One region of the Sphingomonas mangrovi genome, then DNA from elsewhere that is predicted to be linked to it. Evidence: predicted binding sites of a transcription regulator. Region 1 holds the regulator's gene; the other holds the start of a gene.
The links. Region 1 encodes LexA, which represses DNA repair genes until DNA is damaged. Its sites were predicted from a motif close to GTTCCNCNCTTGTTCT; they were not measured.
Positions count from the first base shown of each region.

Region 2: a site for LexA is predicted at 2,118-2,133, ahead of ACBY01_RS15415 (ImuA family protein). Genes of this name have one in related genera too.

Region 1 is NZ_JBIUCZ010000028.1:33,361-44,856, reverse strand. It holds gene ACBY01_RS13205 (peptidylprolyl isomerase) at 1-238, shown strand, start outside; gene trpE (anthranilate synthase component I) at 238-1,749, shown strand; gene ACBY01_RS13195 (hypothetical protein) at 1,945-2,364, opposite strand; gene ACBY01_RS13190 (anthranilate synthase component II) at 2,454-3,044, shown strand; gene trpD (anthranilate phosphoribosyltransferase) at 3,041-4,036, shown strand; gene trpC (indole-3-glycerol phosphate synthase TrpC) at 4,033-4,812, shown strand; gene moaC (cyclic pyranopterin monophosphate synthase MoaC) at 4,809-5,288, shown strand; gene ACBY01_RS13170 (molybdopterin molybdotransferase MoeA) at 5,285-6,463, shown strand; gene lexA (transcriptional repressor LexA) at 6,518-7,189, shown strand; gene ACBY01_RS13160 (ComEC/Rec2 family competence protein) at 7,729-9,783, opposite strand; gene gltX (glutamate--tRNA ligase) at 9,950-11,395, shown strand; gene ACBY01_RS13150 (citrate synthase) at 11,413-11,496, shown strand, end outside.
Region 2 is NZ_JBIUCZ010000040.1:3,715-15,210, reverse strand. It holds gene ACBY01_RS15420 (M3 family metallopeptidase) at 1-2,005, opposite strand, end outside; gene ACBY01_RS15415 (ImuA family protein) at 2,196-2,915, shown strand; gene ACBY01_RS15410 (DUF6504 family protein) at 2,986-4,740, shown strand; gene ACBY01_RS15405 (error-prone DNA polymerase) at 4,737-8,075, shown strand; gene ACBY01_RS15400 (cache domain-containing protein) at 8,246-10,066, shown strand; gene ACBY01_RS15395 (TSUP family transporter) at 10,169-10,942, shown strand; gene ACBY01_RS15390 (adenylosuccinate synthase) at 11,091-11,496, shown strand, end outside.

The DNA.
Region 1 (11,496 bases):
GCCGAACAACGGCGGCTGGTTCGTGGTCTATCTCGACAGCATCACGCCGGGCGATGCGAGTGGCGACAAGCGGGCGATCTCGTCCGCGCGCGCCGGGCTCGCCCAGGGCGTCGGTGCCGAATATGCCGAGCAGTTCGCGGAGGCCGTCCGTCGCAACGTCGGCGTGAGCAAGAACGACGCCGCCGTCGCCCGCGTCCGCAGCACGCTGGCGGGCCAGGGCGGCGCCGCAGCCAACTGATGATCGAGGGACGCGACGCGGCGCGGGCGGCGCTGGCCGGAGGCAAGCCTGCGCTGCTGTGGCAGCGGCTGGTCGCCGATACCGAAACGCCGGTCGCCGCTGCGCTCAAGCTGATCGAGCCCGGTCGCGGCGACTTCCTGCTCGAATCGGTCGAGGGCGGATCGGTGCGCGGGCGTCACAGCCTGATCGGGCTGGCTCCCGACCTGGTGTTCCGTGCCCGCGGCAACGACGCCGCGCTCAACCGGGAGTGGCTCACCGACCGCGAGGCGTTCGCGTCCTGCGCCGAGCCGGCGCTCGACGCGCTGCGATCGCTGGTCGCGTCGTGCCGGATGGACGTGCCGGAGGCGCTGCCGCGCGCGCTCGCCTGCCTGGTCGGCTATTTCGGCTACGAGACCATCGGCCTGGTCGAGAAGCTCGACCGACCGGCGGCCAACCCGCTCGACCTGCCCGACATGATGTTCGTGCGGCCGACGCTGCTGATGGTGTTCGACCGCCTGTCCGACGCGCTGTTCCTGGTCGCGCCGGTCTGGCCCGACGCGGCCGATGCGGCCGATGCGGACGGCGCGATCGCGGCGGCGATGGGCCGGATCGAGGACGTCGCCGCGCGGCTCGCGCGCACGCCGCTGCCGGAGCCGGTGCGCGCAGTGCCGCAGGAGATCGCGCTCACTCCGACCCTCGCCCCCGGCCGCTATGCCGAGATGGTGGCGAGCGCCAAGGAGTACATCGGCGCCGGCGACATCTTCCAGGTGGTGCTGGCGCAACGTTTCACCGCGCCGTTCGCGCTGCCGCCGTTCGAGCTCTATCGCGCGCTGCGGCGCGTCAATCCCTCGCCGTTCCTGTACCATCTCGACCTTCCGGGCTTCGCGCTGATCGGGTCGAGCCCCGAGATCCTGGTGCGCGTGCGTGACGGCGAGGTGACGATCCGGCCGATCGCCGGCACCCGGCCGCGCGGTGCCACGGCCGTCCAGGATGCCGAGAATCGCGAGAGCCTGCTCGCCGACCCCAAGGAGCGCGCCGAGCATCTGATGCTGCTCGACCTCGGCCGCAACGATGTGGGCCGGGTCGCCGAGGCCGGCAGCGTGCGGGTGACCGACAGCTACGGCATCGAGTTCTACAGCCACGTGATGCACATCGTGTCGAACGTCGTCGGCCGGCTCGCGCCCGATCGCGACGCGCTCGACGCGCTGTTCGCGGGCTTCCCTGCCGGCACCGTCAGCGGCGCGCCCAAGGTGCGCGCGTGCCAGGTGATCGCCGAACTGGAGGAGGAAACCCGCGGCGCCTATGCCGGAGGCGTCGGCTATTTCTCGCCGGACGGATCGATGGATTCGTGCATCGTGTTGCGCACCGCGGTGGTGAAGGACGGCACCATGCACGTCCAGGCCGGTGCCGGCATCGTCGCCGACAGCGACGCCGCCTACGAACAGCGCGAATGCGAGGCCAAGGCCGGCGCGCTGTTGGCAGCGGCCCGCGAAGCGATCGCGCGGGCGGGCGAGGCAGGGTTCGGCCAGTAGCAGCCGTCCCTGTCCAGGCTCCTGCGCAGCCGGGCGCCCGCTCTTACCGAAGCCACCAACTCGTCGTCATCCTGACGAAAGTCAGGATCCATTGCCGCTCCGTCTGGGATCGCACGCGTAGCGCGAATGGATGCGGACCTCCGTCAGCATGACGAAGAAGGGGGGCGAGCGCCGCCGCCCCCCGCTACCCCAGCCTCAGTCCCCCTGGCCGGGATACTGTTCCGCTTCCTTCTGCGCCTTGCGCTCCAGATACCATTGGCGGAGCATCTGCTGGGTGCAGCCGGTCTGGCCGCCGCTGCCGACCGGCGAGCAGCTGTTGGGCAGTCCGACCTTGTTGACCTCCATCATCGTCTCGGCGCGGTTGGCCCAGCTCTGCGCCGCGGCTTCCTGCGACGGGGGATCCCGCAGTTCCTTGGGGATGCGGAAGCGCTCGCTCTCGTCCTTGCGCGCGCAGACCACGACCTCGTTCTCGGACTCCGCCTTGGGGCAGGCCTCGTCGCCATAGACGGTGACGCTGCGGGTGCGCTGGGGTGGCGCGTTGCTCGCCTGCTCGGCCTGCGGCTGTGCCACGGCCGGCGATGCGGCGAGCGCCGCGACGAGAAACCAACGAACCATACCAACCTCCTGAACGCAAAACACGGTGCCACCAACGATCGGGCGCGGGACAGCGTTGCGCCAGACTGCGGCGGCGCTATGGCAAAGCCATGATCCTCGTCATCGACAATTACGACAGCTTCACCTGGAACCTCGTCCATTATCTGATGGAGTTGGGCGCGCCGGTGAAGGTCGTGCGCAACGACGCGCTGACCGCAGCCGAGGCGCTGGCCAGCAATGCGGCGGGCTTCCTGATCTCGCCCGGCCCCTGCACCCCCAACGAAGCGGGGATCTCGCTCGATCTGGTCGCCGCCTGTGCGGAAGCCGGACGCCCGCTGCTCGGCGTGTGCCTGGGCCATCAGGCGATCGGCCAGCATTTCGGCGGCAAGGTGGTGCGCGGCGGACTGATGCATGGCAAGACCTGCCCGGTCGAGCACGACGGCACCGGGCTGTTCAAGGGGCTTCCCTCCCCGTTCACCGCCACCCGCTACCATTCGCTGATCGTCACCGACGCGCCCGACGCGCTGGTGGTCAACTGCACCGCCGGTGACGCGAGCGTCATGGGCTTCCGCCACGCGACGCTGCCGATCCACGGGGTGCAGTTCCATCCCGAAAGCATCGCCACCGAGCACGGCCATGCCATGCTCGCGAACTTCCTGACGATCGCGGGCCTGACCCCGCAGGCACGGGCGGCGGCATGACCACCACCGTATTGCTGCCCTCCACCGAATCGCCGCTGTCGCGTGAAAGCGCGGCCGAGGCGTTCGCGGCGATCCTGGACGGCAAAGCCTCGGAAGAGGCGATCATCGCCTTCCTCGTCGGCCTCACCGAACGCGGCGAGACCAGCATCGAGATCGCCGAGGCCGCGCGCGCGCTGCGCCATCGGATGCTGCCGATCGACGCCCCTGCTGGCGCGATCGACGTCTGCGGCACGGGGGGCGACGGCCATCACACGCTCAACGTCTCGACCGCGGTCAGCCTGGTGGTCGCCGCCGCCGGCGTGCCAGTCGCCAAGCACGGCAACCGCGCCGCCTCCAGCAAGGCGGGCGCCGCCGACACGCTGGAGGCGCTCGGCCTCGACATGGCCCGCGCCGGGGCGCTCGCCGAACAGACGCTCGCGGACATCGGTATCGCCTTTCTGTTCGCGGGCAACCACCATCCGGCGATGCGGCGCATCCAGCCGATCCGCCAGAAGATCGGCCGCCGCACGGTGTTCAACCTGATGGGTCCGCTCGCCAACCCCGCACATGTCGAGCGCCAGCTGATCGGCATCGCCCGCCCCGACTATGCGCCGATCTATGCCGAGGCGCTGGAAAGCCTGGGCGCGACCGCCGCGGCCGTCATCTCGGGCGAGGAGGATCTCGACGAGATCTCGATCGCAGGCCCGACCCGCGTCGTGCGCATCGGCTCGGTCGCGCTGCCCGATCGCATCACGCCGGCCGACGCCGGCCTGCCGGCCAGCCCACTCGACTCGCTGCGCGGTGGCGACCCGGCGTACAACGCGCTGGCGTTGCGCCGGCTGCTGGCGGGCGAAGAAGGCGCGTACCGCGACGCGGTGCTGCTCAACGCCGCCGCCGCGCTGGTGATCGCCGACAAGGTGCCCGACCTAGCCGAGGGCGCCACGCTCGCCGCCAACACCATCGATTCCGGTGCCGCCCGGCGCCTCCTCGACGCATGGATTGCCTACGCATGAGCACGATGCTTTCGAAGATCCTCGACACAAAGCGGGTCGAGGTCGCCGCGCGCAAGAGCCTGGCGGGCGTGCAGGAACTCGACCGCCGCGCCACCCAGCAGACGCCGCCCCGTGGGTTCCGCGCGGCACTGGACGCGCGTCCGGGTCCGGCGCTGATCGCCGAGATCAAGAAGGCGAGTCCGTCGAAGGGGCTGATCCGCCCCGACTTCGATCCGCCCGCCCACGCCCGCGCCTATCAGGCGGGCGGCGCCGCCTGCCTGTCGGTGCTGACCGACGAGGAATATTTCCAGGGCTCCGACGCCTATCTGGTCGCGGCGCGTGCCGCCTGCGAGCTGCCGGTGCTGCGCAAGGACTTCACCATCGATCCGTGGCAGGCGGCCGAGGCGCGCGCGCTGGGTGCCGACGCGATCCTGCTGATCGTCGCGGCGCTGGAGGATCGGCAGATGGCCGAGATCGAGGCGGCGGCGCTGGAGCGCGGGCTGGACGTGCTGGTCGAGGTTCACGACTTCCCCGAGCTGGAACGCGCGCTCAAGCTCAAGACGCGGCTGGTCGGCGTCAACAACCGCGACCTGCGCGACTTCTCGGTCAGCTTCGAGCGGACCTACGAACTGGTGTCGCACGCCCCGGCGGACTGCACCTTCGTCGCCGAAAGCGGCATCACCGGCCGTGCCGATCTCGACGCGATGGCCGAGCACGGCATCCACTGCTTCCTGGTGGGCGAGGCGCTGATGCGGCAGGACGATGTCGAGGCGGCGACCCGCGCGCTGATCGGATGAGCGGCCTCACCCACCTCGATGCCGGGGGGCATGCCCGCATGGTGGACGTGGGCGCCAAGGCGGTGACCGCGCGCCAGGCGACCGCGACTGGTCGCATCGCCATGTCGGCCGAGGCGTTGGCGGCAATCCGCGACGGGCTGGTGAAAAAGGGCGATGTGCTCGCCGTCGCGCGCGTCGCCGGGATCATGGCGGCCAAGCGCACCAGCGATCTCATCCCGCTGTGCCACCCGCTTCCCCTCACCCGCGTGGCGCTCGACCTCGCGATCGAGGGCGACGGCATCGCCGCCACCGCGACCTGCGCCACCGAAGGCAAGACCGGCGTGGAGATGGAGGCGCTGACCGCCGTCTCGGTCGCGCTGCTCACCGTCTACGATATGGCCAAGGCGCTCGACCGCGGCATGGCGGTCGAGGGCGTGCGGCTGCTCGCCAAGTCGGGCGGCAAGTCCGGCACCTGGCGCGCCGAAGACCCCGCGTGAGCCTGCTGCCGCTCGAAGAGGCCCAGGCGCGGGTGCTGGGGCTCGCCGGCCCGGTTGCGGGCGAGACGGTGCCGGTGCACGACGCGATCGGCCGCTGGGCGGCGCGCGACATCGTGGCGCTGCGCACCCAGCCCGATCGCGCGCTGTCGTCGATGGACGGCTATGCGATCCGCTTCGCCGACCTGCCCGGCCCGTGGGAGGTGATCGGCGAGTCCGCCGCCGGCCGGCCGTTCGCCGGCCAGGTCGGCGCGGGCCAGACGACCCGCATCTTCACCGGCGCGGCGCTGCCCTCCTGCACCGACACCGTGCTGGTGCAGGAGGAAGCCGCGCGCGACGGCCTGCGGCTGACGCTCGCCGGCGAAGGCCCATCGGGTGTCGGCAGCAGCGTACGCGCCGCCGGGCTGGACTTCTCGGCGGGCGACCGGCTGGTGGCCGCCGGGGCGCCCATCACGGCTGCGGCCGCCGCGCTGCTGGCAGTGGGCGGGCACGGCGCGGTGCCAGTACGACGCCGGGTCCGCGTCGCGGTCGCCGCGACCGGGGACGAGCTCGTGCCCCCCGGCTCTCCGCCCGACGCGGGTCTTCCCGAATCCAACGGCGTGCTGCTCGCCGGGCTGCTGGCGCGGCTCCCGGTCGAGCGCATCGACCTCGGCATTCTTCCCGACGACCGCGCGGCGCTCGCCGCCGCCTTCGCCGCCGTTCGTGCCGACGTGCTGGTCACCACCGGCGGCGCTTCGGTGGGCGACCACGACCTCGTCCGCCCGGCGCTCGAAGACGCCGGTGCTCGCATCGATTTCTGGCGCATCGCGATGCGGCCGGGCAAGCCGATGATGGCGGGGCGGCTCGGCGATGCGGTGGTGCTGGGACTTCCCGGTAACCCGGTCTCCGCCTTCGTCACCGCCACGCTGTTCCTGCTGCCGCTGGTGCGCTTCCTTGCCGGTGCCGCCGATCCACTGGCGCGCCGGAGGCGGGTACCGCTCGGCGCCGCGCTCCCCGCCAACGATCGCCGCGCCGATCACCTGCGTGCCGAACTGCGCGACGGGCGCGCCTGGCCCGCGCCCCGGCAGGACAGTTCGATGCTGCGCACGCTGGCGCACGCGGAGTGCCTGATCGTGCGTCCGCCGCACGCCCCTGCCGCCGCCGCGGGCGACTCGGTGGAAATCCTCGATATCGGTTGACAAGGCCCGTCAGCGTTTCCTAAAGGTTCCACGTCTGTTCCGACGGAGGACCGCATGCTCACGCGCAAGCAGCACGAGCTGATCTGCTTCATCGACGATCGGTTGAAGGAAACCGGCGTATCCCCCTCGTTCGAGGAGATGAAGGAGGCGCTCGACCTCAAGTCCAAGTCGGGCGTCCACCGGCTCATCAGCGCGCTGGAGGAACGCCAGTTCATCCGCCGCCTCCCCAACCGCGCGCGCGCGCTCGAAGTGCTGCGCATGCCCGAGCGGGGCGAGACGACCAAGAAGCCCGCCCGCGCCACCGCGCCGCGTCCGGCCCCGACGCCGCCGCCCGCCCCGGCCAACGACGTCCTCGAAATCCCGCTGCACGGCCGCATCGCCGCCGGCGTGCCGATCGAGGCGCTGGAGGGGCAGCAGATGCTGTCGGTGCCTGCCGCGCTGCTCGGCTCGGGCGAGCATTACGCGCTCGAGGTCGCCGGAGATTCGATGGTCGAAGCCGGCATCCTCGACGGCGACTATGCGCTGGTCCGCCGCACCGACGCCGCCCGCGACGGTGAGATCGTCGTCGCGCTGATCGAAGAGAATGAGGCGACGCTCAAATATTTCCGCCGCGAGGGCGCGATGATCCGGCTCGACCCCGCCAACCGCAGCTACGACCCGCAACGCTATCGCCCGGATCAGGTGCGGGTACAGGGCAAGCTGGCCGGGCTGCTGCGGCGCTACTGAAGTCGGCGGCGGGTTTCGGAGGCGGTCGGCAGGGTTTCGCAATCCTGCCGGAAGGTTCGACCGGCAGGCGGGCGCATCCCCCTACCTCGTCATGCTGACGGAAGTCAGCATCCAGATGCGCTACGCCGGCGGGGCGCGGCACATCGGGGTTGGATGAAGCCGTCCCACGGTGTGAGTACGGCGTTCCTCGCTGTGCAACAGGGGCGGATGTTCAGACACACCACAGCCGCGATTACCCGCAAAACAATGTTCGGCGGAGAACTCCAGCAGGACTGCCCCACCTTCTTCGTCATGCTGACGAAGGTCAGCATCCATACACGCCACCTTCGAGGCTTTGAGCGAGACGATGGCGGATACTACTTTTTTGGCATGACGCCGCCGCACCAGTTCGCCGAGCGGAGCGGAACCGCGCCCCGAGTTCCTCGTGGCTCAGAGGCGTAGCGGCAATGGATCCTGACTTCCGTCGGGATGACGAGTGTACCGGCGAGTGTGCGGCTTCCCCGCAGACGAAAAGCGTTCGCCCGACCGCGACGCGAGAATTACCGGCGACGATAATTGCCTTCTTTACGCGCCCGCTGCTGCCACCGCACGTTCGGCGTCGTCGTCGGCATCATCCACGGGTGCCGGTCGCCCGCCGGGCGGACGCGGCGGACTTCGGGCGGATCGAAGCGGATCGCGAGGCCGCCCGTCTTCTCCAGCGCCGGCCGGTCGAGCCGCAGCCAGCGCGGGGTGCAGCCGCGCGGCAGGCGGCGGTCGCTCACCACGATGTCGGCGCTGCGGCACGCCGCGATCAACTCGGCGGCGGGAAGGAGATAGCCGCTGCGCGTCGCGAGGATGCGCCAGCTGCGCCCTCCCCCGGCGACGTCGGCCAGGCAGACGTCGGCGGTACAGCGCGCATGGCGCTGTTCGGCCAGCGGCGGCAGTTCGCCGGCGACGCCGCCGCCCTCCCCCAGCGTGTCGCGCACATAGTCGCCGGCCCGGTCGCGCAGGATCGCCATGCCGCCGTCCGGCGTCCGCACCGCGAGATGCCGCCCGTCCCCGGTAACGAGCAGGTCGGGCGCTGGCGTCACCACCGCCCAGCCGGCGCCGACGAGGAACGGCGCCAGCCCCAGCAGCCGCAGCCGTGTTCGCCACAATGCCAGCCACAGCCCGCCCACGACCATCAGCGCGAATGCGCCCGTCGGCATCGACGGCAGCGCCGCGACCGACCCGGGTGCCGCGGCGGCGATCTCCGCGATCCACAGCAGCAGCGCCAGCGACCGCTCGACGATCCACCACAGCGGCGCACCGAGCCCCGCCACGTCGAGCAGCAGCGCCAGCGCCTCGGCCGGCATGACGACGAAGGTGGTGAGCGGGATCGCGACGAGGTTGGCGAGCGCGCCGTACAACCCCGCCTTGTGGAAGTGGAACAGGCCGATCGGCATCAGCACCGCTTCCACCGCGACCCCCGTCAGCAGCAGCGACCCGAGCCCGCGCAGCAGCCGCAGCCCCCAACTCTCGTCGCGCGCCTGGAACCAGCGGCGCACCGCCGGCTGCTCGTGCAGCGCGACGATTGCGGTCACCGCGGCGAAGCTCAGCTGGAAGCTCGGTCCGCTCAGCGCCTCGGGCAGCACCAGCAGCACCAGAAAGGCACCGGTCGCGACCAGCCGCAGCGTGATCGCCTCCCGCCCCATGGCCAGCGCGGCCAGCACCAGCAGCGCCGCGACACACGAGCGGACCGTCGGCACCTCGGCGCCGGACAACCAAGTATAGCCGATCGCCGCCAGCGCCGCGCCGCCCGCCGCCACCAGCGGCAGCCGCACCCGCAACGCCAGCGCCGGCACCAGCGCGAGCAGCCGGAGGAGGAGCAGCATCGTCGCGCCGACCACCGCAGTAACGTGCAGCCCGCTGATCGACAGCAGGTGGGCGAGGCCGGCGCGGCGCATCGACTCGTCCGCCGCCTCGCCGATCGCGCCACGGTCGCCGGTCACCAGCGCGGCGGCGACCCCGCCGGCGCTGCCCGCGACCCGCGCCTGGATGTGCGCGGTCAGCCGGTTGCGCAGGTCGGCCTCGGGTGCCGCCGCCGGACGGACCAGCGTCACCGGCGCGAACCCGCGCCCGGTCGCGCCGATCCCGGCGAACCAGGCGGTGCGGGTGAAGTCGTAGGCGCCGGGCACCGCGGGCGGGGGCGGCGGCACCAGCCGCGCGCGCAGCCGCAGCACCGCGCCGGGCGCGACGCCCGCGGGCACGACCGCTTCGGCCAGATTGACCCGCACCATCGGCGGCAGCGCCGGTGCCGCGATCGGCGCCAGCCGCAGCCGGACGAGGCCGCGTGCGGGCAGCGGCTCGACCCGCACGACTCGCGCGGTGAAGGCGAACACGCCCGGCCGGGCCAGTACCGGTGCCGCCACCCGCTCCGCCCGCCACCACACCAGCGCGCAGCCGAGCGCGGCGAGCAGCCCCGCCGCCATTATCACGCGTCCCAACCGGCCGGCCGCCGGCAGCGCCGCCCCCGCGAACGCCGTCCCCAGCGCCGCGAACAAAAAGGCGATCCACTGCGTCGGGTTCGGCAGCACGAACCAGGCGGCGATGCCCGTCCCCAGCGCCACCGGCATCCACAGCACCAACTGGTCGCGCTCCGCCTCCAGCCAGCGCTCCACCGCCGGCAGTAATTGCACCCGCCAGTGGATTTGAAGCCCCGGGAGGGGCGTGCTAGGGGCGGGCGCGGCTGACGTGGCCATGATCGATCGAGCTTGGGAGCAGGCGCTGTTGCGCGCAACTATGGATACCGGAACCTCGCCTGAAGGCGCTGTCGTCACGCGCTTCGCCCCCTCCCCGACGGGGTTCCTGCACATCGGCGGCGCGCGCACCGCGCTGTTCAACTGGCTCTATGCGCGCCATCACGGCGGCAAGTTCCTGCTGCGCATCGAGGACACCGACCGTGTGCGCTCGACCCAGCCCGCGATCGAGGCGATTCTCGACGGCATGCGCTGGCTCGGGCTCGACTGGGACGGCGACGCCGTGTTCCAGTTCGCGCGCGCCGACCGCCATGCCGAGGTGGCCCACCAACTGCTCGCCGCCGGCCATGCCTACAAATGCTTCGCCACGGCCGAGGAACTGGCCGAACTGCGCGAGCGGCAGCGCGCCGAGAGCAAGCCGATCCGCTACGACGGCCGCTGGCGCGACCGCGATCCCGGCGAAGCGCCCGCCGGCGCGCCTTACGTCGTCCGGCTGAAGGCGCCGAAGGACGGGGCCGTGACGATCGAGGATCGCGTGCAGGGTGCGGTCACCGTCGCCAACGCCGAGCTCGACGATTTCGTGCTGCTGCGCTCCGACGGCACGCCGACCTACATGCTCGCGGTCGTGGTCGACGATCACGACATGGGCGTCACCCACGTCGTCCGCGGCGACGACCACCTCAACAACGCCTTCCGCCAGCTCGCGCTGATCCGCGCGATGGATGCGGTCGAAGGCGGCTGGCCGGATCCGGTCTACGCCCACGTCCCGCTGATCCACGGCGCCGACGGCGCGAAGCTGTCGAAGCGCCACGGCGCGCTGGGCGTCGACGCCTATCGCGACGAACTCGGCATCCTGCCCGAAGCGCTCAACAACTATCTGCTGCGTCTCGGCTGGGGGCATGGCGACGAGGAGATCATCGCGCGCGACCGCGCGGTCGAGCTGTTCGACCTGTCGGGCGTCGGCCGCTCGCCGGCCCGCTTCGATCTCAAGAAGCTGGCGCACGTCAACGGCCACTATATCCGCGAGGCGGACGATGCGCGAATCGCCGATCTGGTCGCGGCGCGCCTGTCGCCTGCGCCCGACGCTGCGGGCGTCGATCTGCTGCGCCGCGCCATGCCGGCGCTGAAGCCGCGTGCGGCCGATCTCAACGAGCTTGCCGACAACACCGCCTTCCTCTTCGTCGCCCGGCCCCTGCCCGTCGAGGAGTCGGCGCAGCCGCTGCTCGCCGGCGAGGTGTCCGCGCTGCTTTCGCAGCTGCACACGGCGCTTGACGCGGTCGAGCGGTGGGATACGGAGACACTAGAACATGCGGTACGCAGCGTGGCGGACGCAGCCGGGGTGAAGCTGGGCGCAGTCGCGCAGCCGCTTCGCGCCGCTCTGACGGGTCGCCGCACCTCCCCCGGCATCTTCGACGTGCTCGAGCTGCTCGGCCGCGAGGAAAGCCTGGGCCGCATCGCCGACCAGATGGCCGTTCCGGCCAACCACTGAACGAAAGGACGACACCGATGAGCGATACTGCCAAGCTGCAGCTAGCGGGCAAGGACGGTGATTATCCGGTGCTCTCGGGCACGGTCGGGCCGGACGTCATC
Region 2 (11,496 bases), on a different contig from region 1:
TCGCCTTGTCCCACACGTTGCCGGTCTCCTCGAACGCCGCCCAGGTGTCGGCGTCCATCGTTTCCGACCACAGATAGCTGTAATAGCCCGCGCTATAGGCGTCGGACGAGAACAGGTGGTTGAACTGCGGCAGGCGGTGCCGCATCACCATCTCCTTGGGCATGCCCAGTTCCGCCAGCGTCTCGCGCTCGAACGCGTCGACGTCGGTGACCGGCGTCTCGCAATCGTGCAGCTTCATGTCGACGATCGCCGACGACAGATACTCGACCGTGTCGAACCCCTGGTTGAAGGTCGAGGATTTCTCGATCTTGTCGACCAGCGCCTGCGGCATCGGTGCGCCGGTCTGATAGTGCTTGGCGTAGCGGTCGAGCACGTCGCGGGTGAGCAGCCAGTTCTCGTTGACCTGGCTGGGATACTCCACGAAGTCGCGCGGCGTGCCGGCGAGGCCGGGGTATCGCACGTCCTGCAGGAAGCTGTGGATGGCGTGGCCGAACTCGTGGAACAGCGTGCTCGCATCGTCCAGGCTGATGAGCGTCGGTTGGCCGGGCGCACCCTTCACGAAATTGTTGTTGTTCGACGCCAGCACGTTGCGGTGGCCGCCCAGCTCCTGCTGGCGGCGATAGGCCGTCGCCCAGGCACCAGAGCGCTTGCCCGAGCGGGCATAGGCGTCGAAGTAGAACACGCCGACGTTGTGACCGTCGCGCTTGTCGGTGACGACGAAGGTGCGCACCGCCGGGTCGAACACCGGGATCTGCCCCGTGTTCTCCTTGAAATCGAGGTCGTAGAGCCGGCCCGCCGAATAGAGCGCGCCCTGGAGGATGTTGTCGAGCTGTAGGTAGGGCTTCACCTCGCTCTCATCGAGGTCGTACTTCGCCTTGCGCACCTTCTCGGCGTAGAAGCGATAGTCCCACGGCTCGATGGTGAGCTTGGCGCCGCTCTGGTTGGCGAGCGCCTGCATGTCGGCGACCTCCTGATGGACGCGCGCGACCGCGGCGGGCCACACGCGCATCATCAGCGCCATGGCGTTTTCGGGCGTCTCCGCCATCGTGTCGTCCATGCGGTACCAGGCATGGTTCTGGAAGCCGAGCAGCGTGGCGCGCTGCTGGCGCAGCTTCAGGATCTCGGCGATGGTCGCGTTGGTGTCGTTGGCGCCGCCGTTGTCGCCGCGATTGACGAAGGCGCGCCATACCTTTTCGCGCAAACCCCGGTCGGTGGCGTAGGTGAGCACCGGCGCGACCGAGGAGCGGGTGTTGACGATCGCCCACTTGCCCGGGAGCTGGCGCTCGTCCGCGGCGGCCTTGAGCGAGGCGACGAAGCTGTCGGGAAGCCCGGCGAGCTGCTTGGCATCCTCGACGACGATCCAGGTCTCCTCGTCTGCCAGCACCTTTTCGCTGAACGCATTGTAGGCGACCGACAGCGCCTGGTTGAGCTGCGACACCTGCGCCCGCTGCGCATCGGTGAGCAGCGCGCCGCGGCGCACGAAGCTGCGGTAGGTGCGCTCGAGCAGGCGCAGCTGCTGGGGATCGAGCTTCTGCTTGGCGCGGCCGTCATAGGCCGCCTTCACCCGCGCGAAGAGCTTGGGGTCGAGGTAGAGCTCGTCGTAGAAGGCAGAGAGTTTGGGGCTCCACTCGCGGTCGATCGCCTGCACTTCCTTGTTGGCGAGGTTGCTCGAATAGACGCCCCACATCGCCTCGACTCGGTCCATCGTGTCGCCGGCCAGCTCCATCGGCTCGATCACGGTCTGGAAGGTGGCAGGCCGCTTGTCGTCGCGGATCTTCACGATATCGCGGCGCAGCTCGGCCATCGCCACCGGGAAGGCGGCGGGGAACATCGCCGGCGTCACCTTGTCCCACGGCGGCACCCCGCCATAGGGGCCGGTCCAGGGGCTGAGCAGCGGCGTGGCGGCGGGGGCGGCCGGCGGGGTGGTCTGCGACATGGCGGCTCCGGCGGGCGAAAGGGCGAGGATCGTGGTCGCGGCCAGGAAGGCGCGCAGGCGTGCGGTCATTACGGGCTCCGGTAAGGGGACTGGGGCGAGCCTAAGCATCGGGAAGCGAATGACAACCCGTGGCGCCGGACCGTGGCGGCGTGCGATCGGCAGCTTGACTCCGGATACCAAGAGAACAGAATAGGAACATATCGAGTCCTTCCGAGTCGTAGCCCTTGTGACCTCTTCTCAAGCCCCCGTCCTGGCCGAGCTGCGCGAGCAGCTGCGTGCGATCGAATGCGGCCGTTATCGCCGGCGCGAGGTGCTGCCGTTCGGCGTGCCGTCGCTCGACGCGGCGCTCGCCGGCGGCGGGCTCGCGCTCGACGCGCTGCACGAAGTGGCGGGCGCCGGGCCCGACATGGCCGACGATTGCGCGGCGACGCTGTTCCTGGCGGGAATCGCCGCGCGCGCCTGGGGCCCGGTGCTGTGGGTGGTGCGGCGCCGCGACCTGTTCGCGCCGGGGCTCGCCCAGGTCGGGCTGGGGCCGCACCGCGTGCTCTATGCCGAGGCGGCGGACGATGCCGAGCTGCTCCAGCTGATGGAGGAGGGGCTGCGCCACCGCGGGTTGGGCGCGGTGATCGGCGAGGCCAAGCGCGTGCCGATGACCGCCACCCGCCGGCTGCAGCTGGCGGCGGAGGGCGGGCGCACCATCGCGCTGCTGCTGCGCCGCCACGGGCGGGCGGGGGCGGACCCGCTGGCGGTGCCCTCGGCCGCGGTGACGCGCTGGCGGGTAGCGGCCGCGCCTTCGACGCCGCTGCCGGTGGCCGGGGTCGGCCGTGCCCGCTGGAAGCTTTCGCTCGCCCGCCAGAAGGGCGGCGAGCCCCACGACTGGACCGTGGAGGCATGCGATGAAACGGGTCGCTGCGCTCTTCCTGCCCGACTGGCCGATCGACCGGCTGCGGCAGGGGGAGCGAACCGCCGCGCCGCCTGAAGCGCGCGCCGCCGGCGCGTTCGACGCGCTGGGCCGCGCCGCCGAGGGCGAGCGTGCCAACGCCTGCTCGGTGCCGCGCGAGGGCGGCTGGCGCCCCGGCGCGCGCTGGGCGCGAGCGGATCGAGCGGCGGTCGCCGAGGCGATTGCTGGCATGCCAGCGCATCAGCGTCCGCCAGTGCGCGAACTCGGCCGCAGGAGCGAACCTGCCGAACACCCGTTCAAGCGGCTGCCGCTCCCGCCGGGAGCGCCGAACCGGGAAAGCGGGCGGACGCCGGATCTTCCTGTCCGCAGCGCTTTGCCGGTGCATTCGGAACCGCGTGTCACCAGCCATCGTGTCGGCAGCCAGGTGCTGATCGCCGCCGCCTGTCCTGCCGCGAAAGCGCTGGGCATTCGCCAGGGAATGGCGCTGACCCAGGCGCGTGCGCAGGTCCCGGGACTGGTCGCGATGCCGGCAGATGCGGTGGGTGATCGCGTGGCGCTTGAGCAACTGGCACTGTTTGCCGCGCGGCGTTGGTCGCCGCTGGTCATGGTGGCGGGTGAGGACATGCTGTTCGTCGATATGACGGGCGTGGCCCATCTGTTCGGTGGCGAAGCGAGGATGGCTCGCCGAATGGTGCGGTTGCTCGCGAACCGCGGCTATGCCGCGCAGGTGGCGATTGCCGATACCGCCGGCGCTGCCTGGGCGCTCGCGCGCGAGCCGCACACCATGCCGCCCCGCGCGACAGGCGTTCGGCTATGTCCCCCGGCCATGCATCGCGACGCGATCGCACCGCTACCGGTCGCGGCCTTGCGCATTGACGCGCGGGCGATCGAACTGATGCAGCGACTGGGTATCTACCGGATCGGAGATCTGCTGGCGATGCCGCGTGCGCCGCTGGTGCGCCGCTTCGGCGCGGAACTGGCGCTGAGGCTCGATCAGGCGGTGGGGGACGCGCCCGAACCCTTCGATCCGGTGATCCCGCACGATCCGATCGCAGTCGGGCAGCGCTTCGCCGAGCCGATCGCGACAGCCGAAGCCATCGTGCACTGGTTGGAAAGGCTGGTGCCGCATCTGACCGGCGCATTGGAAGCAGCGGGAAAGGGCGCCCGGCTGGTGGAACTGGTTGCCGAACGGATCGACGGCGTTCCGCAGCGTATCCGCATCGGGCTGGCGCGGCCGAGCCGCGACCCGGCGCACCTGTTGCGGCTGATCGCGCGGCGTATCGAGACGATCGCGCCCGGCTACGGTATCGACGCGCTCGTGCTGCACGTGCGTCGTGCCGAGCCGCTGGCGGCCACGCCGGTCGACGCTCGGCTCGATGCCGAAGCGGTGCCCGACCTCGCACCCTTGATCGATGCCATTGCTAATCGCATCGGCGGCGGTCGGCTGTGGCGCGCGCACGGAGTCGAGAGCGATGTGCCCGAACGTTCAGTGTCCTGTGCCGAGCCGCTTGCCGATCCAGGAGAGACTGCATCGATCCTGCGCGAGGACGACGTGCGCCGGCTCGACCAGAGTCGAGCGTGCCTGCCCTGGCACCCGCGCTGGCCGCGCCCGGTGCGGATGCTGCGCCGGCCGGAGCGGCTCGACCATGTCATCGCCGAACTGCCCGACAAGCCGCCCGCGCGCTTTACCTGGCGTGGCACCCGCTATCAGGTGGCGTGCGGCGACGGACCCGAGCGGATCCACGGCGAATGGTGGCGCAACGGCTGCGAGGCCGAGGCGGTGCGCGACTATTTCCGGGTAGAGGCGGACAATGGCCAGCGGTTCTGGCTGTTCCGTCGCGGTGATGGCGAGCGCGGCGTCACCGGCGATCTCAGCTGGTTTCTGCAGGGCGTGTTCGGGTGACCTATTCCGAGCTTCAGGTCACCACCCATTTCTCCTTTTTGAGGGGCGCCTCGGCACCGGGGCAACTGTTCGCGACCGCCGCGCTGATGGGGATGCCGGCGCTCGGCATCACCGATCGCAACTCGATGGGTGGCATCGTCCGATCGCTGGTCGCCGCCGAAGAGGTCAGCGCGCAGCACGCGCCGATCCGGCTGGTGACCGGCTGCCGGTTGGACCTGGTGTCCGGCGCGTCGCTGCTGGTGTGGCCCGAGGATCTGGCCGGATGGAGCCGGCTCACCCGGCTGCTCACCCGCGGCAAGCTGCGCGCCGATGCGCAGCATGGTGAGAAGGGGCAGTGCTTCCTGCATTGGGAGGATGTCGCGGCACACTCCCAGGGCCTGGTAGCGGCACTGGTGCCGGGGCTCGCCGACTTCGGCGATCCTGCGGCATTTCGCTGGATGGCCGACATCTTCGGCGGTGAGGGCCATGTCGCGCTGACGCACCACCGCCGACCGGACGACGCCTTGCGCCTTCATAGGCTGGCCGAGGCAGCGGGGCGCTACGGCCTTGTCCCGATCGCCACCGGTGACGTGCTCTATCATGCACCCGATCGGCGGATGCTGCAGGACGTGATGACCGCAATCCGCCATCGCTGCACCATCGACGACCTGGGTTTTCGGCGTGAACGCCATGCCGACCGGCACCTCCAGCTCCCCGACCGCATGGCCCGCCGCTTCGCCCAGCACCCGCATGCGCTGCATGCCGTGGAGGCAGTGGTGGAACGCTGCACCTTCTCGCCTCGCGAGTTGAAGGCGCTGTACCGCTATCCGGACGAGGTGGTGATGTCCGGGCGCAATCCTCAGCAGGCGCTCGCCCGGCTCGCGCAGAATGCGCTCGCCGCCAAATTTCCCGACGGCGCACCTGCCGCCTATGCGGGGTTGCTCGATCGCGAACTCGAACTGGTCAGGACATATGATTATGCGCCTTATTTCCTGACGGTGAATTCGATCGTCCAGTTCGCGCGGACGCAGAACATCCTGTGCCAGGGGCGGGGATCGGCCGCCAATTCGCTGATCTGCTACCTGTTGGGCATCACCTCGATCGACCCGGTGCAAAACGAACTGCTGTTCGAGCGCTTCATCTCGGGCGCGCGCAACGAGCCGCCCGACATCGATGTCGACTTCGAGCATGAGCGGCGGGAAGAGGTGATCCAGTGGATCTACGAGACCTATGGCCAGGACCATGCTGCGCTGGCCGCGGTGGTCAGTCGCTTCCGCGCCCGCGGGAGCGTTCGCGAGGTCGGCAAGGCGATGGGCCTGCCCGAGGATCTGACCGGCGCGCTCGCCGGCCAGGTGTGGGGCTGGTCGGAAGAGGGCGTCGGCCAGCGCCATGTCGAGGCGCTCAATCTGGACGCGGCCGATCCGCGCATCGCCCGGACCTTGGAGCTGGCGCAGGAACTGATCGGCACCCCGCGACACCTGTCGCAGCATCCCGGCGGGTTCGTGCTGGCACATGCGCGGCTCGACGACATCGTTCCGATCGAGCCCGCCGCGATGGTGGATCGCCGAGTGGTGGAATGGGAGAAGGACGATATCGAGGAGCTTGGCCTGATGAAGGTCGACATCCTCGGCCTCGGCATGCTCGGCTGCATGCGACGCGCCTTCGACCTGCTGGCCGAGCACAAGGGGGTCGCGATGACGCTGTCGTCCGACGTCCTGCAGCAGGATGACTCGAAGACGTTCGCAATGATCCGCCGCGCCGATACGCTCGGCGTGTTCCAGATCGAGAGCCGCGCGCAGATGGCGATGCTGCCGCGAATGAAACCGAAGGAATTCTACGACCTCGTGATCGAGGTGGCGATCGTCCGCCCGGGACCGATCCAGGGCGACATGGTCCATCCCTATCTGCGGCGGCGCGAGGGCAAGGAGACGCCCGAATATCCCAAGCCCGAACTGGAAGCGGTGCTGCGCAAGACGCTGGGCGTGCCGCTGTTTCAGGAACAGGCGATGAAGGTGGCGATCGTCGGCGCCGGCTTCACCCCGGCCGAGGCCGACGCGTTGCGCCGCGCGATGGCGACCTTCAAATTCACCGGCGGGGTCAGCCATTTTCGCGACAAGCTGGTCCAGGGCATGGTCGGCAACGGCTACACCCGCGATTTCGCCGAGCGTACCTTCAAGCAGATCGAGGGCTTCGGCAGCTACGGCTTTCCCGAGAGCCACGCGGCGTCCTTCGCCAAGATCGCCTATGCCTCGTCGTGGATGAAGTGCCACCATCCCGACGTGTTCTGCGCGGCGCTGCTCAACGCGCAGCCGATGGGCTTCTACGCGCCCGCCCAGATCGTCCGCGATGCGCGCGAGCATGGCGTCGAGGTGCGGCCGGTGTGCATCAACGACAGCCGCTGGGACACGCGGCTGCTGGGGGCGGCTCAGGAGGCGCTGGCGCTGGAGGCGGCCGCCGCGCTGCGCCTGCCGCTGCGGTTGGGGTTCAAGGTGGTGCACGGCCTGTCCAACGCCGATGCCGCGCGGCTGGTGATCGCGCGCGGCGAGGCGCCCTTCACCTCGGTGGAGGATGCGTGGCGGCGATCGGGCGTGCCGCTCGCCGCGCTGGAGAAGATCGCGCGCGCCGACGGGTTCCAGGCGCTGGGGCTCGATCGGCGCCAGGCGCTATGGGCGATCAAGGGGCTGGCGGCCGAGCCGCTGCCGCTGTTCGCCGCCGCCGACGCGCGCGAAGGCGGGCTGACGCCGGAAGTGGCGGAGGCGCCGGTCGCGCTGGAGCCGCTCACCGCCGGACGCGAGGTGGTGGAGGATTACCGCGCCACCCAGCTGTCGCTCCGCGCGCATCCGCTCGCCTTCCTGCGCGCCGAACTGGAGGCGGAGGGTGTCGTCCCGTGCAAGGCGCTCGGCGCGCTCAAGGACGGGCGGCGGGTGGAGGTGGCGGGCGTGATCCTGGTCCGCCAGAAGCCGGGCAGCGCCAAGGGCGTCCTCTTCCTCACCATCGAGGACGAGACCGGCGTCGCCAACGCGATCCTGTGGCCCGACCGGTTCGAGAAGCAGCGGCGCACCGTCATGTCGGCGGCGATGGTGTCGATCGTCGGCCGGGTGCAGCGCGAGGGAGAGGTGATCCACGTCATCACCGACCGGGTGGTCGATCGCACGCCGATGCTGCGCAGCATCGGCGACATCGACCTGCCGCGCCTCACCGGCCGCGGCGACGGCGCCACCAACGGCGGCGGCCCGGACCCGCGCGATCCTCGCGAGCCGCCGGTGTGGACGCCGCGCTCGCACTATCACCGCCCGTTCCGCACCGGTTGCGATCCCGAACAAGCGATCCCGATCCGCTCGCGCGACTTCCACTAGCCGGTGCGAGGACTCGCAGTCCGCAGCGCTCGACCTGGGAATCCGCTGAAAACGAAAACAAGTCTTCGAGAGTCCCGACTCCCTGCCGCGCGCCCCTCTATAACAACTAAGGGAAATTACGGACGGTTCGTCTGGGGGACTGCGTGCATAGCATCAAGATACAGGGGCGGTTGGCATTCATCACGCTGGGTACGGTCATCGGCTTTCTGCTGGTCGCCACCATGATGTTGATCAACACCAACAGGCGAATGGACGCCGCCGTGGCGGAGCGGACTCGCAACGTGGTGGAGACCGCGCACAGCGTCGTCGCCACCCTCGCCGCACAGGAGCGCGCCGGCGCGCTCACCCGGGCGCAGGCCCAGGCCGAGGCGATCCGCATCCTCAAGGGGACGCGCTACGGCGACAACGAGTATCTGTGGGTCAACGACATGCAGCCGCGCATGGTCATGCACCCGACCAAGCCGGAAATGGACGGACAGGAACTCGCCGGGGTGGTCGATGCCGACGGCGTGCATCCGTTCACCGCGATGACGGAGGCGGTGCGCCGCGACGGCCAGGGCACGATCGAATATCGCTGGCCCAAGCCCGGCAGCGACCAGCCGCAGCCCAAGATCTCCTATGTGAAGGGCTTCGCGCCCTGGGGCTGGGTGATCGGATCGGGCGTCTACGTCGACGACATTCGCGCGGCGCTGTGGCGCGAGGCGGTGACGCTGCTGTCGCTGATGGCGATCGTGCTGGTCGCGGTCGGCCTGCTCAACCGCTTCCTCGCGCGGTCGATCTCGCGCCCGGTCACCGCGCTTGCGGACCGCATGCGCGCGCTGGTCGAAGGCGACACCGCCTCGGAGATCCCCGGGACGCACCGCGGCGACGAGGTCGGGCGCATGGCGCAGGCGGTCGAGGTGTTCCGCGAGAACGACATCGCCAAGCGCGCCGCCGATGCCGCCAGGGCCAAGGCCCAGGCCGAGCAGAAGATGGTCGTCGAGACCGTGTCCTCGCACCTGTCAAGCCTGTCGGACGGCAACCTCACCGCGTCGATCGCGGTCGAGTTTCCGGGCGACTATGCGACGCTGAAGGGCAATTTCAACGACGCGCTCGCCAATCTGCGCGGGCTGATCTCGCAGGTGTCGGAAAGCACCGCGGCGATCCGGACCGGATCGGGTGAAATCGCCCAGGCGTCCGAGGACCTCGCGCGCCGCACCGAAACCAACGCCGCCAGCCTGGAGGAGACCTCCGCCTCGCTGGTGCAGATCGACGGACGGCTGAAGGCGACCGCGCTCGCCGCGTCGCGCACCGTCGAGCGCGCCGACCAGGCGATCACCACCGTCGGCGGCGGCCGCGCGATCGCCGACGAGGCGGTGCAGGCGATGGGCCGCGTCTCCGAAAGCGCCAAGGGGATCGACAGCGTAATCGAGGGGCTCGACAAGATCGCGTTCCAGACGCGGGTGCTGGCGATGAACGCCGCGGTCGAGGCCGGACGTGCGGGCGACGCAGGCCGCGGCTTCGCGGTGGTCGCCGACCTGGTCTCCGCCCTGGCGATGCGTGCCGAAGAGGAGGCCAAGCGCGCCCGCGACCAGCTCACCGTCACCCAGAGCGACATCGTCACCGCGGTCGACGCGGTGCGCAAGGTCGACGGCGCGCTCGCCGACATTTCGGACGACGTGGGGCAGGTCCACGAACTGCTCGGCACGATGGCGAGCGACAATCGCGCGCAGTCGGCGGCGATCAGCGAGATCTCCAGCACGATCGGCGCGATGGACCAGTCGACGCAGAAGAACGCGGCGATGGTCGAGGAGACGTCGGCTGCGGCGCGCAACCTCGCAGTCGAGGTCGGCAGCCTCGCCGACCAGGCTGGTCGCTTCGTGGTCGATGGCGGGGGCGCTCGCGCCGCCCGGCGTCTCCCCGCCAGCCTGACCGTGCCGGCGAAACCGCTTCTCGCCGCCGCGCTCCCCGCGCTGGTCCGGACCGAGGACGACGACTGGCAGGCGTTCTGAACCGACGCCGAGAATCCTGTGCGGGCGGCCCGTTCTCCCGGGCCGCCCGCGCGATGCTGCCGCCACCTAGCCGCGGGCGACCCGGGCTTCTAAGCGACGGCGATGCAGCTCGCCGTCGACACCCTCGCCTTCCTCGCCGTCGTCGCCTTTCTGGCAGGGGGCATCGACGCGATGGCCGGCGGGGGCGGGCTGCTGACGCTGCCGGCGATGCTGGCGAGCGGGGTACCGCCGGTCGCGGCGCTGGCGACCAACAAGCTGCAGAGCGCGGTGGGCACCTCCTCGGCCTTCTACACCTATTGGCGCGCCGGGCACGTCGACCTGCGGCGGTTCGCGCTGCCGGCGCTGGCGGCGTTCGCGGGATCGGCGCTGGGCGCGACTGCGGTGCAGCACGTCAGCTCGGCGTTCCTGGCTGCGCTGATGCCGGTGCTGCTGATCGCGATGGGGCTCTATTTCCTGCTCGCGCCGGCGATGAGCGACGTCGACCGCCATTCGCGGCTGGGGCGCTGGGGCATCGCGCTGATCGTCGCGGCGATCGGCTTCTACGACGGCTTCTTCGGACCCGGCACGGGATCGTTCCTGACGCTGGTGCTGGTGGCGCTGGGCGGGCTGGGGCTGGTCCGCGCCATCGCCAACACCAAGCTGCTGAACCTGTCGACGAACATCGCCGCGCTGCTGGCGATGGTCGCGGGCGGGCATGTCCTGTGGCTGCTGGGTGCGGTGATGGCGCTCGCCAACATGGCGGGGGCGCTGCTGGGCGCGCGGCTGGCGATCCGCTTCGGGGGCAAGGGCGTGCGGCCGCTGCTGGTGGTGATGTCGTTCGCGCTGACCGCCAAGCTGCTCGCCGATCCCGCCAATCCGCTGTGGACCTGGCTGTAGCGGGCCATACGGCTTTCGATACGGGGCCCCGACGCGTGCGATCCCGACGCGAGACGAACGGAAAGGAGGCGGGGCGGCGCCTTCGACGGGTGGACGCGGGCGGCGCCGCCCTCTAGGGCAACCCCGCTTTTCACGAAGAGGAACTGGCGTGGCGAACGTGGCGGTGATCGGCGCCCAATGGGGTGACGAGGGCAAGGGCAAGATCGTCGACTGGCTGGCGGAGCGCGCCGACATGGTCGTGCGCTTCCAGGGCGGGCACAATGCCGGCCACACGCTGGTGGTGGGCGGCACCACCTACAAGCTGTCGCTGCTGCCCTCGGGCATCGTCCGCGGGACGCCGTCCGTCATCGGCAACGGCGTGGTGCTCGACCCCTGGGCGCTTCGCGACGAAGTGGCGCGGCTGCGCGACCAGGGCGTCGAGGTCACCCCCGACACGCTGCGCATCGCCGACAATTGCACGCTGATCCTGCCGTTCCACCGCGACCTCGACGGGCTGCGCGAGGATGCGAGCGGCGCCGGCAAGATCGGCACCACCCGCCGCGGCATCGGCCCGG